Regions from separate parts of the Roseateles sp. GW821-FHT02E12 genome, predicted to be linked through region 2. Evidence: riboswitches for the same ligand, from Rfam matches in the RefSeq annotation. Region 2 holds a riboswitch; the other holds the start of a gene.

Region 1 (5,355 bases), 1.4 Mb from region 2:
GGCCGGCTGGATCAGCGTGGCCGGCACGGTCTGCGGCAGGATGGCGCTGCCGGCGGGATAGCTGAAGGCCGTCGCCAGGCCGATGGCCAGCGTCAGCGCATACACGCCGGGCAGCGTGATGGCCCCCGTGGCCGTCAGCACGGCCAGCAGGCCCAGCAGCGCAAAGTTGATCCACTTGGTCAACAGCAGCACGGCCTTGGGCGAGTGGCGGTCCACCAGCGCGCCGCCGATGAGGATGAAGACGGCGCGCGGCAGGCTGCCCAGGGCCAGCACGGTGCCCAGCACCAGCGGATCACGGCTCAAGCTCATGACGAGCCAGGGCAGGGCCAGCAGCGTGAACTGGTCGCCCAGCATGGACAGCAGGCCGCCGCCGATCAACCAGCGGAAGTTGGCATTGCGAAACAGTTCGCGGCGTGGGTCGCTCATCATTTCTCCTCGGCGGGCAGCGTCTCTTTCGAGCGGCGCAGGTAGGCGATCAGCTCGGGCGTCACGCCGGACTGGCGGGCCAGCTCGGGCTCGGCGGCGTACATCCGCTGCATCGTGTCCTTCATGCCGGGCGCCACTTCGAGGAACTGCTTCTGCAGCACCAGCCAGCGGCGCACCAGGGCCTGCACCTCGGGTGCGGCGGGGTCGCGGCCGGCGTCCATCGCGGCGCGGGCCTCCTGGATCAGCTGCGGCCATTCCAGCTCGACGGCGTCGCGCTCGGTCTCGGGCATGGCTTCCCAGCGCTGGCGCAGCGCGCGCATCTGCTCGGGGCTGAACCAGCGCTCGTGCACGCGGCGGATCTGCATCGCGTCAAGCAGCACCTGCAGCGCATCGCCGCCGTCGCCGTGCAGTTCGAGCCGCTTGGCCGCGTTGCGCAGCGTCTGCAGCAACGTCTCCTGGGCCAGCAGCTGGGCCTCGATCTGTTCGATCTGGCTCTGCAGCACCTCGGCCAGCGGGCGCGGCGCCTCGCCGTCCAGCAGCGGCGCGATGGCCTTCAGCGACAGGCCCGCGTCGCGCAGGGCCAGCACGCGGTGCAGGCGCAGCACGTCGGCCTCGCCGTAGCGGCGGTAGCCGGCCTCGCTGCGGCCCGAGGGGCGCAGCAGACCGAGTTCTTCGTAGTGATGCAGGGTTCGCACCGTCAAGCCGGCGCGTTTGGCCAGCTCTCCCACCGTGTAGTCCATGTCCGGGGCTCTTGTTTCTTGACGACGGGCCGGATGATGAAGCCTGACGTTGCGTGAGGGTCAAGCCCCGCGCCATCGCGATGCACGGTGTCGCGAAGCGGGGCGCGCGAGCCCAAGCCTGGGGCGAACCCTTATAGAAACGGGGTCAAACCGTGTATTTGTTTGCGCTCCCAACCTGGCATGGGGTTTGCGAAAGAGACAGTGCCGAGGCGACTGGCCTCGGGGAACCTAAGGAGTACCTCACCATGAAGACCTGGACTAATCTGCGACCCCTCACCCTGTCGGCCGCTCTGCTCGCAACCATGACGCTCACCGCGCCCGCGAGTGCCCAGGAACCCACCGTGCCCGCCGCTGCGGATCGCGCCATGCTGCGCGGCGCCCAAGGCGAATACCTGCTGGACGACGGCCGCACGCTGAAGGTCCATGTCGGCGTGCGCCGCCTGGGCGTCAGCGTCGACGAGAGCCCGTTGGAAACCTGGCGCGCCGAGAACGCCGAGCTGCTCGTCAGCCCCGACGGCCTGCGTCGCCTGCGCCTGTTCCGCAATGGCGACGGCTCGGTGGAGCGCATCGCGCTGGAGACCGACCGGATGCGTTGAGCAGCCAAGTTAGGCAAAGCCGGTGCGCGCTCGCGGAGTGCACCGGCCGATCAACGCTTGATTTTCTTGACGAGCACTGCGCCAAACCGTGCGCTCGGACTTTTCCCTCAGAGGAGAGTCTTCGAATGCTCAAGAAAAACCACGCCGCAGGCAGCATCGCTGCGCTGCTGCTCGCTCCCCTCGCACTGCCCGTTGGCGCGCAGCCCGGCCTGTACAAGCCCGGGCCGGCGGCCTCGGGCTGAGCCCACTGATGCTCAGGAGGCGTTGATCTTCACCGTCACGTTGCCCGTCGTTGTCTGGCCGAGGTTGTCCTTCAGCGTGATGACGAGGGTGCTGCTGCTTGCCACAGGGCTGGCCCAGCTCACGGCGATGCCGCCGCTGCTGGCCGAGAAGCTCATGCCGCTGGGTGCGCCGCTGATGGAGATGGACAGCGAGGTTGCGCCCGGTGCGCTGTAGCCGATGGTGCCGGTGAAGGCCTTGCCGGCGGTGCCGGCGAGGCTGGCGGTGGTCAGCGTCGGGGCGGTGCTGGTGGTTGTTGTCGTCGTGCTGCTGCTGCTGCTGGTGACGCTGGCACCGCTCAGGCTGGTCAGTAGCGCACTGGCGTTAGGCGTGCCCCAGCCGGTGGGTGTGTCGTAGCCGGTCTTGGCTGCACAAGTTGTGCACGTGCCGTTGCTGCCGCTGGCCACATCCTTGAAGGCGACGGCGTATTGGGTCGGCACGGCGCCGATCTGCTGATACAGGGCTGCATGCGGCTGGCCGAGCACGGTCTTGGCCGAGGCCACGCGCATCGCGTTGGCCACGGCGAGCAGGCCGGCCCACTGCGGTGTGGCCAGGCTCGTGCCGCCGGCGCTGACCCAGCGCGTCGTCGTCGTGCCCGGGCTGATCAGGGCCACGTATTGGCCGGAGTTGGGGTCGGCATTGAAGGCCACGTCGGCGACGGCGCGCTTGGCATAGCCGCCGATGGTGCCGCTCTGGTAGCTGGGCAGGGCCACATAGGCGCTGGTGCCGCCGCCGGTGCCGGTCCAGGTCGTCTCGCTGCGGGCGCCGCTGCCGGTGTAGGTCAGCGTCGTGCCGCCGACGGCCACGACACGCGTGGACACCGAGGGCCAGGACACGGCCGCGCCGTCGTCGCCGGTGGCGGCGAGGTAGCTCATGCCGGTGGCGGAGAAGGCGCTGTCGTAGCTCGTCGTCCAGCTGCCCTCGGCCGCGCCAAAGCTCATGGACACGACGCCGGCACCCATCTTGTTGGCCAGCGCGACGGCCTTGGACAGGCTGCCCACGCCGGCATCCGGCGCCTCGATGAGGACGAGTCGGGCCAGCGGCGCGGTGGCATGGGCCCACTGCACGTCCAACGCGATCTCGGTGGCCCAGCCGCTGTCGTAGGCGGGCGCGGTAGCGGTCAATGCACCGGCGGTGGTGCTGTAGGCGACGACCAGTTCGCAGGCGGTCTTGGACGCCGTGGCCAGCGGCAGGCTGGCGTTGGCGGCCAGCGTGCGCGAGGTGCAGGTAGGCAGGCCGAACTTGGCGTTGAAGGCGGCCAGCTCGGCGGCGATGTTGGGGTCGTGCTTGGCGTTGACGATGTAGATGGTCTGGCCGGCGCCGAGCTGGGCGGCCTGGGCGGCGGTGAGGCCCGCGGTGCTGGCAGGCAGGGCCGGCAGGCCGTAGGCGGCGCGGATCTGGGCCGGCGTGTAGACCGTGACGGCGGTGGACGTGGCCATGGGGGCGGCTTCACCGGCGCCCGAGGCGAGGGCATGGGGGCGCTGGGCGTCGTCCAGGCGCTCGCGCGTCAGGCCCTTGGTGGCGACGCCCGAGAGGGCCATCGCGCGGTGCGGCGCCGCGCCGTTGTCGGGCTCGTCCAGGTCGACGGCGGCGGTGTGGAAGCTGGGCTGGGCAACGGAGGCCGCTGCGGCGCCATCCTCCAGATCGACGTTCAGTGAGATGGCCGAGGGTGCCGCGCTGGCCTGGACGGTCGGGCTGTCGCTGCCGCCCCCACAGGCGGTCAGGGCCGCGGCGGTGAGGAGGCTGAGGGTCCAGGAGAGGTGGCGGGTACTGCGCATGGCCGGTTCTCGTGCAGAAGAAGAGAAACAGAGGGCCACGCCGATCAAGACCTTGGGTCTTGGCGGCCCCGCTGCCATGGCGCTTGCGTGCTGCAAGCGCGGTAGGCCGGTGGCTTTGCGTCCCCGCCTTTCGACGGGTTTGCCCTCAGGGTTGGTAAAACAGGTTCAGTCTAGGCGCCGAGGTGTTGGCGTGCACGGGTGGCCAGGGGCTGCCCGTGAACTCTGCCTCGGTGCGCGGCGTGAGCTTTCGATGCCGCGAGTCTGGGTTTCGTGCGTATCTGCCGTGTCGTTGCTTTGTGTCACGCAAGACACAAGTTCAAGCCGGCGCGATCTCCACCGCCACTCCGCTCAGCACGGCGTTGCCGCTCAGCGGGTCGCGCGCCGCGTCGTCCAGCAGCGCGTTCATGTTGACGCCCGGCCGTTCGCGCGCCACGGCGAGTTGCACGCCGTCCAGGTCGTGCCCCCAGCCATGCGGCAGGCTGACGACGCCGGGGCTCATGTCGGCGCTGCGTTCGACGCGGGCGATCAGTTCGCCGACGGCGCTCTTGACCTTGGCGAATTCGGCCAGGCCCAGCCGATCTGCATCGCTCGGGTTGACCAGCAGCGTGCAGCGCTCCGGCCCTTTGGCGAGCACGGGCAGGTTGTGCATCCAGCTGTTGCCCGAGCGCGTGTCGCGGCGGCCGATGAGGCTGAACTCGGGTGCGGGCTCGGCCTTCACCAGGGCCAGGTCGGCCAGCACCGAAGGCGGCGCGAGCTCGATCTTGCCGCTGGGCGTGCGCAGCACCTCGGGGATGCGCGGCGTGAGCGCGCCGAGGTCGATGCCGCCACCTTCAACGGTGCTTGCGGCCCTGACCTTGGCCAGGTTGATGCCATCGGGCTTGCGGCCGAACTGGTCGCCATAGGGGCCGACGCGCAGTTGCAGATCGATGAGGCGTTCGGGGCCGCGCCAGGGTTGCAGCGCGGCCAGCACGGCGGGTGTCTGGTCGCCGGCAAAGCGTTTCACGTCGGCCTCTATGGCCTCGTCGTCGAGCTGCGCCACGTCCACATTCAGGCCACGGCCTTCCAGCAGGGCGCACAGGCGCAGGATGGTCTGCCACTCCTGCGGCGTGCCGGCTGGAGCGTCGAACACCGGGCCCGAGAAGCGCGCGTGGTTGCGGTGGCTCAACTGCGGGAAGGCGACGTCGAAGTGCAGGTCTTCCAGCGGCGACAGGCCCGGCAGGATGACGTCGGCGTGGCGGCTGGTCTCGTTGACGTAGATGTCCAGGCTCAGCATGAAGTCCAGGCCTTCCAACGCCTGGGCGATGCGCGGGCCGCCGGGGGCCGACAGCACCGGGTTGCTGGCGATGCTGATGAGGGCCTTGATCTGGCCCTCGCCCGCGGTTTCCATTTCCTCGGCCATGACCGTGATTGGCAGCTCGCCGAAGACCTCCGGCGCACCGGACACGCGGCTCTTGCGCCGGCCGGTGGTGATGCCCTTGCCACTGCCCGGCTTGCCTTGCGTGTTGGGCGCGAAGGCGGCGGCCTTGGCGAACATCG
Region 2 (5,355 bases):
TCCCGCGCGACCGGCCTATCCGCAAGCTCTCGGGCGGCCAGCAGCAGCGCCTGTCCATCATCCGGGCTCTGGCCCACGAGCCCGACCTGCTGGTGCTGGACGAGCCCGTCGCCAGCCTGGACCCGGTGGGCCGGCGCGACTTCCTGCGCGAGCTGGTGGACCAGGTGCTGGACCGCGGTACCACCGTCGTGTTCTCCACCCACATCCTGTCGGACCTGGAACGCGTGGCCTTCAATCTCGCCTTCATGAGCCAGGGCCGCATCGCGCTGCAGGCCCCGCTGGACGAGCTGCTGGACCAGGTGCGCGCCTTCACCGGCAGCGTGTCCGAGATGGCCGGCCTGATGGGCCGCCTGGGCGCACAGCCCCTCAAGCGCACGCCGCTGGAGGCCGGCCGCGAGCGCGTGCTGGCGCGGCTGCCGGCCAATGCCGCGCTGCCGGCCGACGTGGCCGCCGACCGCGTGAACCTGGACGACTTGTTCGCCGAACTGACCTGACCATGACCGCAAGCTTCAACCAGATCCTGCTGGCGTTCTGGCGCCAGTCGAACATGGACAGCAGCCGCTGGTTCCGCCCCCTGTTCTACGGCGTGGTGCTGGCCGGCCTGTGCGTCGCGCTGTGGTTCATGCCGGTCATGCAGTTGCGCATCGCCATCGCCGGCACGGTGCTCGTCCTCGCGTCGTTCGGGCTGTGGGTGATGCTGCTCGTGAACCTGCTGGAGCAGAACCACCCCACCACCACCCGCCTCGTGCCCGGGCACCTGCGGCGGCTGCGCCAGGCCACGCTGATCGTCTGGCTCTTGATCAGTGGCGTGCAGGGTGTGCTGGCGTGGCTAGCGCTCGCGGGCAACGTGCCGCTGCCACCCCTGCTGCTGGCGGCCGCCGTGATCGGGGTCGTCGCCGCCTGGGGCCAGCGCCACTGGCTTTGGGCGATCGTGCTGTACGTGACCCCGTCCTTCATCGCGCCGCTGCGTCTGCACGAGCGCCTGGCACCGCAGTGGCATGCGCTGGTCGACTTCTGGCAGATCCAGCCCTGGGTCTGGCTGGCGCTGAGCCTGGTCGTGCTGGGTGCGTTGCTGGCGCGGATCTACGGCACCGGGGACGTCGACCACCGTAACACCTACGCGCGGCGGCAGAGCGCGCTCAAGCTGGCACGCAGCGGCATGGCCGGCAACCGCGGCAGCGTCAGCACGCCCGGACGCGCCGGCGAATGGTTCGCCCGGCCGGTCGACACGCTCGCGGCCAAGTGGCTCTCGCGGCTGCTGGCCCGGGCGCAGCCGCGACAGGCCAGCGTGATGGCGCGCGCCGAACTTGCGCTGCACGGCCTCCAGCACTGGCTGCGCCAAGGGGTGGGTGCGGCCCTGTCGCTGCCATGCATAGGCTTGGGCTTCGCACTGTTCTTCGCGCTGCTGAACGTTGGGCCGAACGCCATCTTCGGCAACGCGACGGGCGCCATCGGCTTTGTGCTGGCCCTCACCGGCTTCACTCCCGGCTTCGGGCTGCGCAACATGCTCTGGCATACCCGGCGCGAACAAGCGCTGCTGGTGCTGCTGCCCGGCATGCCTCAGGGCCGCCAGCTGAACCGCGCGGTGGCATTCATCCAGCTGCGCCACTTCCTGCTCGCCTGGGGCGTGACGACGCTGCTGCTGGGCGGCCTGCTGCTGCTGACCGGCAGTCCAGCGTTGCTGAGCCTGTCCGTAGCGGCCCTGCCGATGGGCATCCTGAACCTGACACGCGCACCCGCCACCATGCGCGCGCCCACGCCCTGGACAACCTCGAAGCCGGTGCTTGGCTTCTTCCTGCTGAACGCGGTGCTGTGGGGCTTGTGCGTTTGGCTGGACGGACTGGTCTGGCTGCTGGCCGGCATCAGCCTGGTGCTGAGTGCCGCGCTGCTGGCCTGGCGCTGGCGGGCGCTCAGCCAAGCACCATCGGCCCTGCCGGCCGGTCGCGCGGCCTGAGCAAGCCGGCCGCAAGCTTCAAAAAACCGCTCGTCGCGAGCCTCGCACCGCTCGCCGGGCGGGGGTGTTTGTTCGTGAACTGGCGCACGGACAAAACACGGCTTACATCCGCACACTGACGTCCATGCAGTCGGCAAACCCGTTGAAAGACGGGGACGCAAAGCCTCCGGTCTTCGTGCCTTTCCAGGGCAACAGATAGCGGGGCCGCCCTAGGCGGACAAGGACATGTCCGCAGCGTGGCACACGGGGAGGTGCCGGCTACTGCCTCGTAGCCCCACCCTTTGCATCAACCCGAAAGACCACGCCATGAAGTTCCAAGCCACTGCCCTCAGCGCAATTTCTGCTGCCCTCGCTCTGTTCGCCCAGGCCAGCTTCGCCGCTGACCCGACGGCCCAGCTCACCGGCCTCGTGCGCATCGTCAAGAGCGACGGCCAGACCGTCATCGCCCAGGCCGCACCGATGCTCGTCGCCGCCAACGGCACCGCCTCGGGCGCGATGCCGCAGATCACCGTCAGCGAGAAGGACGCCTTCATCTCCAGCCTCGGTCGCTGCGCCTTCAACTTCAAGTACGACGAGGTCAGCAACACGGCCGTCGCCACCAGCGCCAACCGCATCTACAGCAATGACACACTGATCGCGCAGAACACGCAGATCGCGCTGGTGCCCAAGGTCGTCAAGACGATCTGGACGCAGCCCTATCTCTTCGCCGGCGCCAACAACGTGAAGGTCGTCGTCAACGTCGACGGTGTGCCGAGCACGGGCTGGGTGCGCATCAACGTGACGGGCACCTGCGGCAAGCCCGTCGCCGCGCCGGCCCCGGCGCCCGTGGCCTCGGCGCCTGCGCCTGCTCCGGCGCCAACGCCGGCACCCGTCGTCTACATCCAGCCCGGCTCCGGTGACTGGAACAACCTGAACAACGCCTGGGGCTACAGCAACTACGCGGTGACCCAGCTCAAGGGCAAGGGCTACGCCAAGTACGACGCGCTGGTGCGCCTGAACGCCACCCTCACGGCCGCCATCAACGCCAAGAAGATCGCGTCGGGCGAGTACGGCTCGCTGATGGCGGCGTGGAACGCGCTGCTGGCCGACCCCGCCTTCAAGGCCGCGATGGCAGCCGTCGTGCCGACGCCAGGCGTCAAGTAAGTCGCCCTACTGCTGGATTTCCGGCTCGGCCAGCTGGGCCAGCAGCGTCAACGACTCCTGCCAGCCCATGTAGCAGGCCTGTACCGGGATCAGGGCCGGGATGCCGCTCTGCTCGACGCGCATCTCGGTGCCGCAGAACACCGGCTCCAGCCAGACCGTCGTCGTCATCTCGCCAGGCAGGTTGGGGTCGTCGAAGGTGGCCGTGTAGCGCAGCTTGCGGCCCGGCTCCAGCTCCAGATAGCGGCCGCCGAAGCTGTGGCCGTTGCCGGTGGTGAGGTTGGTGAAGGACATGCGCCACTCGCCGCCCACCACCGGGTTCATCGCATGCACGGTGGCGAAGAAGCCGTGCGGCGGCAGCCATTTGGCAAAGGCCTCGGGCGTCGTGAAGGCGCGCCAGATTCGCTCGGGCGGGCAGCGCAGCACGCGGTGCAGCGTGATGGTGTTGGTGGTGCTCATGGTGCGTTTCCTGAAGGGTCAGAGGACGATCCTCTGCCATGACGACGATCAGAGCCTGCCCGGATCGACAACGCAAACCCAGGACTTACCCGCTGTCACAGCGGCAACTCGGTGAAGTACCGCCCGCCGTGAAAGATCAGCGGCTGGGCGCCGGCCCGCGCCGTGCAGCGCTCCACCTCGCCGACGAAGATGACGTGGTCGCCCTCCTCGTACTGGCTGCGGTTGGCGCACTCGAAGGTGGCCACGGCGCCGTCCAGCACCGGCGCGCCGCCCGCACCCTCGCGCCAGGGCACGCCGGCGAAGCGGTCGATGTCGCGCATGGCGAAGCGCTGGGCGAGCTGCATCTGGTCAGCCGCGAGGATGTTGATCGCGTAGTGCGTGCCGCGCGAGAACACCGGCAGCGAACCCGCACGCCGCGCAAGGCTCCACAGCACCAGCGGCGGGTCCAGCGAGACGGAATTGAAGGAGTTGGCGGTGAGGCCCACGAGGCCGCCGTCCGCCGAGCGCACGGTGACGATGGTCACGCCGGTGGCGAACATGCCGAGGGCGGCGCGGAATTGCTGGCTGTCCATGAGGGTGATTGTCGCTACGGCACGAGGGCTCGTCCTCGTCCTACGAAACGGCCGCGATCGTCATCGCACAATGCCGGCATGGATGCCGCCGACTTCATCGTTAACGACGACCTTCAATTCACGAACCCGCCGGCCCGGATGTTCGGCGCCTGTGCGGATTGCGCCGCCGGCCGCTGCGCGCCGCCCGCCCAGCGCGGCAGGCGCCTGTTCACCGGCCTGCTCGGCGCTGCGGCGCTGTCGCCCGCCTTCACGCCGGCCTGGGCGCGCGAGGGCGTAGACGTCGGCCCCAAGAGCAAGTTCACCGGCTTCGTGTCGGCCGAGCAGCTGGAGAACGCCGGCGGCCAGCAGTACACGCAGATGATGCGCGAGGCCAGCCAGCAGCGCGGCCTGGCCCCCATGGAACACCCGCAGTTGCAGAGGCTGCGCTACATCGCCCAGCGCATCATTCCCTTCAGCTACGAATGGAACGACCGCGCGCGGCAGTGGAAGTGGGAGGTCAACCTGCTGGGCAGCCCGCAGCTGAACGCCTTCTGCATCCCCGGCGGCAAGATCGCCTTCTATTACGGCATTCTCGAAAAGCTCAAGCTGGAGGACGACGAGGTCGCCGCCATCATGGGCCACGAGGTGGCGCACGCGCTGCGCGAACATGCCCGCGAGCGGGTCGGCAAGACGGCCGCGACGAACGCGGTCGTCGAGCTCGGCTCGGCGCTGCTGGGCCTGGGCAACCTGGGCCGCACCGCGGCGGGCATGGGCGCGCAGCTGTTCAGCCTGAAGTTCAGCCGCGACGACGAGACCGAGGCCGACCTGGTGGGCATCGAGCTGTCCGCCCGCGCCGGCTACGACCCGGCAGCGGCCGTGCGGCTGTGGGAAAAGATGATGGCCGCCAACAAGGGGGCGCCGCCGCAGTGGCTGTCCACCCACCCGGCCAGCGGCACCCGCATCCGCGACATCCAGGCCAATCTGCCCAAGGTGGAAGGCCTCTACGCGCGCGCGCCGCGGCCGGACAAGCGCTTCCCCCTTGCGCCGCCGCTCAAGGCAGCACCGCAAGCCAACGGCTGACTGCCGCTCACCAACGGGCAGGTAGATTCTTCAGGCGCTTGTATTCGCCGGCGGCCACGCGCTTCAGGTAGCCGCCCAGCTCCAGATCCTTGACGAGCTTGGACACCATCTCGCGCGAGCAGCCCAGGCGCTGGGCCATGCCCTGGTGGGTCAGCGCCAGGTGGCGGCCAT

Evidence for each region. A riboswitch is a leader RNA that binds a small molecule or an ion and turns the genes downstream of it on or off. The one in region 2 is predicted to bind cyclic di-GMP.
Region 1: another riboswitch for cyclic di-GMP. It lies ahead of AC07V5_RS09320 (S53 family peptidase); the one in region 2 lies ahead of AC07V5_RS02450 (hypothetical protein).

The regions. Positions count from the first base shown of each region.
Region 1 is NZ_JBWKVK010000001.1:1,956,872-1,962,226, forward strand. It holds gene AC07V5_RS09305 (MFS transporter) at 1-426, opposite strand, end outside; gene AC07V5_RS09310 (MerR family transcriptional regulator) at 426-1,166, opposite strand; gene AC07V5_RS09315 (hypothetical protein) at 1,412-1,762, shown strand; gene AC07V5_RS09320 (S53 family peptidase) at 2,017-3,819, opposite strand; cyclic di-GMP riboswitch class I at 3,878-3,973, opposite strand; gene AC07V5_RS09325 (molybdopterin-dependent oxidoreductase) at 4,136-5,355, opposite strand, start outside.
Region 2 is NZ_JBWKVK010000001.1:523,496-528,850, forward strand. It holds gene AC07V5_RS02440 (ABC transporter ATP-binding protein) at 1-494, shown strand, start outside; gene AC07V5_RS02445 (hypothetical protein) at 497-1,954, shown strand; cyclic di-GMP riboswitch class I at 2,077-2,166, shown strand; gene AC07V5_RS02450 (hypothetical protein) at 2,261-3,097, shown strand; gene AC07V5_RS02455 (SRPBCC family protein) at 3,104-3,553, opposite strand; gene AC07V5_RS02460 (flavin reductase family protein) at 3,649-4,125, opposite strand; gene AC07V5_RS02465 (M48 family metallopeptidase) at 4,264-5,184, shown strand; gene AC07V5_RS02470 (Crp/Fnr family transcriptional regulator) at 5,192-5,355, opposite strand, start outside.